Regions from separate parts of the Pseudoxanthomonas sp. F37 genome, predicted to be linked through region 1. Evidence: predicted binding sites of a transcription regulator. Region 1 holds the regulator's gene; the other holds the start of a gene.
What was found. The regulator HrcA, encoded in region 1, represses chaperone genes, less so after heat shock. The targets are predictions, from matches to a motif close to TTNGCACTCNNNNNNNNNGAGTGCNAA.

Region 1 (2,460 bases):
ACCCGGTGCTTGCGCGCCAAGTCGTGCACGCGGGCCAGCTTGCGCTCCAGGGCGTCGAACTGCAGGGGCTCGCCGTCCAGGTCGTCGCGCACCTGGCCCAGCAGGGAGAGGGCTTCCTCGATCTGGATGGCGGCGCCGTCGAGCAGGCCATCGACATCGCGCAGGCGCGGTTCGTGCTCGGCCTGGCGGGCGAGATCGGCCCGCACCTGCTGCAGTTGCCGGGTCAGCGACGGCGCATCGTCCCCGGCGAGCTGCCCCAGCGCGGCGTCGCAGGCCTGGATCAGGCCGGTGGCATGGGCCTGGCGGCGGTGGCTGGCGACCAGCTGTTCGAGCGCGGTGGGCGAAAGGTCTTCGCGCTGCAGCTCCGCCAGCTGGTGTTCCAGATAGTTGATGCGGTCGGAGACATCGCCCTGGCCCGACAGCTGCTCGCGCTCGTGCAGCAGGGCCGACCACGCGCGGGCCGCCTCGCGCACCCGGGCGCGCGAGGCGTCGTTGCGGGCGAACGCATCCAGCAGGTCGAGCTGGCTGTTGCGCGCCAGCAGGGACTGGTGCTCGTGCTGGCCATGGATTTCCACCAGCCGCCCGGCCAGGTCGGCCAGTTGCGACAGGGTGACGCTGCGCCCGTTGATCCAGGCGCGGGAGCCGCCGTCGGCACGGATCACGCGACGCAGCTGGCACTGGCCCTCGTCGTCCAGTTCGTTGTCCGCCAGCCAGGCCTGGGCGGGCGAGCCGGGGGGCGCGGCGAACTCGGCCGACAGTTCCGCGCGCTCGGCGCCATGCCGGACCACGCCGCTGTCGGCGCGCAGGCCCGACAGGAAACCCAGGGCATCGACGAGCAGCGACTTGCCGGCGCCGGTTTCACCCGAGATGACCGTCATGCCCTCGCCGAATTCCAGTTCGGCGGCGCGGACCACGGCGAAATCCTTGATGGCGAGATGTCTGAGCATGCGGCGGATTGTAAGCGGAGCAGGCGCAAGTTCTGAGACCGGACGGGCACGGCTTGCAAAGCCGCGGGCACGACGTTATCTAGCGGGCATGAACTCCCCGTCGCCCTCGCTGGACCCCCGTGCCCGCCAGTTGCTGCGCACGCTGATCTCGCGCTACATCCGCGACGGCGAACCGGTGGGGTCGCAGACCCTGGCCCGGCATGCCGGGCTGGAAGTCAGTCCGGCCACCATCCGCAACATCCTGGCGGAACTGGAGGAAGTGGGGCTGCTCAGTTCCCCGCACACCTCCGCCGGGCGCATTCCCACCGCCCAGGGTTACCGGGTGTTCGTCGACAGCCTGGTGCAGGTGAAGTCGCTGGGCGAAGGCGAGGTGGCGCGCCTGCGCGCCGAACTTCCCAGCGGCGCCGGAACGCAGGCCCTGCTGGGCAATGCGTCCGAGCTGCTGTCGGCCATGACCCATTTCGTGGGCGTGGTCAGCGTGCCGCGACGCGAGCAGTTCGCCTTCCGCTACATCGATTTCGTGCCGCTCGACGGACAACGGGTGATGGCCATCCTGGTGTTCGCCGACAACGACGTGCAGAACCGGGTCATCGAGACCCGCCGTCCGTACGAGCGCTCCGAACTGGAGCGCATCGCCAACTATCTCAACGCCCAGTTCGCCGGGCGCTCGCTGGCGGACATCCGCGCCAGCCTGCTGCGCGACCTGCGCCGGGCGCAGACCGAGATGGAGGGCCTGCTGGCCGAATCCATCGAACTGGCGGAGCAGGCGCTGACGCCGCCCAACGACGACGTGGTGCTGGCCGGGCAGACCCGGCTGATGGGCGTGCAGGAACTGGCCGACCTGGAGCGGTTGCGCGAGCTGTTCGAGGCCTTCGCGCGCAAGCGCGAGATCCTGCAGCTGCTGGAACGCACGATCCGCGCGCCGGGGGTGCGCATCTTCATCGGTGAGGACACCGGGCTGGCGCCGCACGACGGGGTGTCGGTGGTGACCGCGCCGTACATGGCGGCCGGGCAGGTGCTGGGCGTGCTGGGCGTCATCGGGCCCACGCGGATGGCGTACGACCGGGTCATCCCGGTGGTGCAGGCGGCCGCCGATGTGCTGGGCGCGGCCTTGAATCCCGACGCCCCGGCCCCATAGGTTCCCGGTTGGGCGGCAGGACCCGCCGCCAGGGAACCGAAATGAACGAACAGCACGAACACGATGCCACCCCGGGCCAGGCGCCCGAATCCCCCGACACCGACGCCGCCCTGCTGGCCGAGTTGGAAACCCTGCGCAACGAGCTGGACCAGCTGCGTGCGACGACCCTGCTGGAGCGCGCCGACCTGGAGAACCAGCGCAAGCGCGTGGCGCGCGACATCGAGCAGGCCCGCAAGTTCGCCAACGAGCGCCTGCTGGGCGACCTGCTGCCGGTGTTCGACAGCCTGGACGCCGGCCTGGCCGCCGCCGGCAGCGAGCCCAGTCCCCTGCGGGACGGGCTGGAGCTGACCTTCAAGCAACTGCTGAAGGTCGCCA
Region 2 (2,460 bases), 1.4 Mb from region 1:
CGCACGGCCCAGGTCGTTGATGGTGGCCTTCTCCAGCTGCAGGCCGACTTCCTCGGAGATCACCGTGCCGTTGGTCAGCGTGGCGATGTCTTCCAGGATGGCCTTGCGACGGTCACCGAAGCCCGGCGCCTTGACGGCGGCGACCTTCACGATGCCGCGGATGGTGTTGACCACCAGGGTGGCCAGGGCTTCGCCTTCCACTTCCTCGGCCACGATCAGCAGCGGCTTGCCCGCCTTGGCGACGCCTTCCAGCACCGGCAGCAGTTCGCGGACGTTGGAGACCTTCTTGTCGTGGATCAGGATGAAGGGGTCGTCGAATTCGACCTGCTGCGACTGCTGGTTGTTGATGAAGTACGGCGACAGGTAGCCGCGGTCGAACTGCATGCCCTCGACCACGTCCAGCTCGTTCTCCAGGCCCGAACCTTCCTCGACCGTGATCACGCCTTCCTTGCCGACCTTCTTCATGGCCTCGGCGATGATGTCGCCGATGTTGCTGTCGGAGTTGGCCGAGATGGTGCCGACCTGGGCGATCGCCTTGTCGTCGGCGGTCGGCTTGGACAGCTTCTTCAGCTCTTCGACGGCGGCCTTCACGGCCTGGTCGATGCCGCGCTTGAGGTCCATCGGGTTCATGCCGGCGGCGACGGCCTTGGAGCCTTCGCGGATGAACGCCTGCGCCAGCACGGTGGCGGTGGTGGTGCCGTCACCGGCGTTGTCGGAGGTCTTGGACGCGACTTCCTTCACCATCTGCGCGCCCATGTTCTCGAACTTGTCGGCCAGTTCGATTTCCTTGGCCACGGACACGCCGTCCTTGGTGATGGTCGGGGCGCCGAAGCTCTTCTCGAGCACGACGTTGCGGCCCTTCGGGCCGAGGGTGGCCTTGACGGCATTGGCGAGGATGTTCACGCCGCGCACCATGCGCGTACGGGCATCTTCACCGAAACGGATATCTTTGGCTGCCATTGGAAAAACTCCGTGATTCGTGATTCGTGATGTGTGATGAGTGATTCGATAAGCGTCGGGCGGCGGGAATTCGGTGGGGGCGGGACCGTCAGCGCGGTTGCGCTACTGCGAATCACCAGTCACCCATCCCGCCTCGGCATCAGCCGAGGATCGCGAGGACGTCGTCTTCCTTGATGATCTTGTACTCGACGCCGTCCTGCTTGTAGGCCGAGCCGGAGTACTGACCGTAGATCACCTTGTCGCCCACCTTCACCTTCGGGGCGCGCACGCCACCGGTGGCGTCGATGAACTTGCCTTCGCCGACAGCAATGACTTCGCCCTTGGTGGGCTTTTCCTTGGCGGCGTCGGGAATGATGATGCCGCCCAGCGAGGTCTCTTCGGCTTCGATCGGCTTGACCACCAGGCGGTCGTACAGGGGCTTGATGTTGCTCATGTCAATCCTCTTAAGTGATTGATTGGACTAGGAAAGGGGCGGGGATGTTAGCACTCGTCCACGGAGAGTGCCAACGCCCGGGGCACAAAAACCCGGCCAGGCCGGGATGACGGGGATGTTGGGCGGCGGCCTGCGGCTTTCAAGGGGTGTGCCCGCACTTTTTTTCGCCGGCCGGGCCGGTGCGGCGGGTCTGCGATAATCGGCCACCCATGTCCGTCTTCCTGATCCTGTCCACCTGCCCCGATCCCGACACCGCTCAGCGGCTGGCGCGGATCCTGGTGGAGGAGCGCCTGGCGGCCTGCGTCAGCCTGCTCCCGGGGGTGGTCTCGACCTACCACTGGCAGGGCCGGGTCGAACAGGCCAGCGAGGTCCAGCTGCTGGCCAAGACGCCGGCGGACCGGCGCGATGCCCTCATGACGCGGCTGGCCGAACTCCATCCGTATGAACTGCCCGAGATCCTGGCGGTCGAAACCGCCGGCCTGCCCGCCTACCTGGACTGGGTCGCCGCGGAAACGCGCGCCGACGCCCGACCCGAGTGACCCGATGACGCCGATCCGCACCCTGCTCGCCTGCCTGCTGCTGTCCCTCGCCTCGCTGGTCGCACCGACAGCCTCGGCCGCCATCACCCAGGACGACCTGCTGCCGGTGGACGAAGCCTTCGTGCTGAGCGCCAGCGCGCCGGCGCGCGACCGCATCGAGATCCGCTGGAAGATCACCGACGGCTATTACCTGTACCGGCACCGCACCGGCGTGGAGGCCGATGCGGGCTTCGTCGCGCAGCCGCTGCAGTTGCCCAAGGGCAAGGCCTACCGGGACGAGTTCTTCGGCGATGTCGAAACCTACCGCGGCGAACTGCTCGCCACCCTGCCCGGGCAATCGGCGGCGAGCGCCGACAGCGTCACGCTGAAGATCAAGTACCAGGGCTGCGCCGACGCCGGCATCTGCTACCCGCCGCAGACGCGCACGCTGAAGGTGGCGTTGCCGGCCGCCGAGGGCACTGCCTTCGTTCCGCTGGCGTCGGGCGCGCGCGCCGGCAACCTGCTCGGCCAGACGCCGCAGGCCGGCCT

Region 2: MUU77_RS03025 (co-chaperone GroES) is a predicted target of HrcA. The motif match lies at 1,441-1,467, and genes of this name have one in related genera.

The regions. Positions count from the first base shown of each region.
Region 1 is NZ_CP095187.1:2,118,873-2,121,332, reverse strand. It holds gene recN (DNA repair protein RecN) at 1-947, opposite strand, end outside; gene hrcA (heat-inducible transcriptional repressor HrcA) at 1,036-2,085, shown strand; gene grpE (nucleotide exchange factor GrpE) at 2,127-2,460, shown strand, end outside.
Region 2 is NZ_CP095187.1:683,332-685,791, reverse strand. It holds gene groL (chaperonin GroEL) at 1-960, opposite strand, end outside; gene MUU77_RS03025 (co-chaperone GroES) at 1,100-1,393, opposite strand; gene cutA (divalent-cation tolerance protein CutA) at 1,603-1,932, shown strand; gene MUU77_RS03015 (protein-disulfide reductase DsbD) at 1,937-2,460, shown strand, end outside.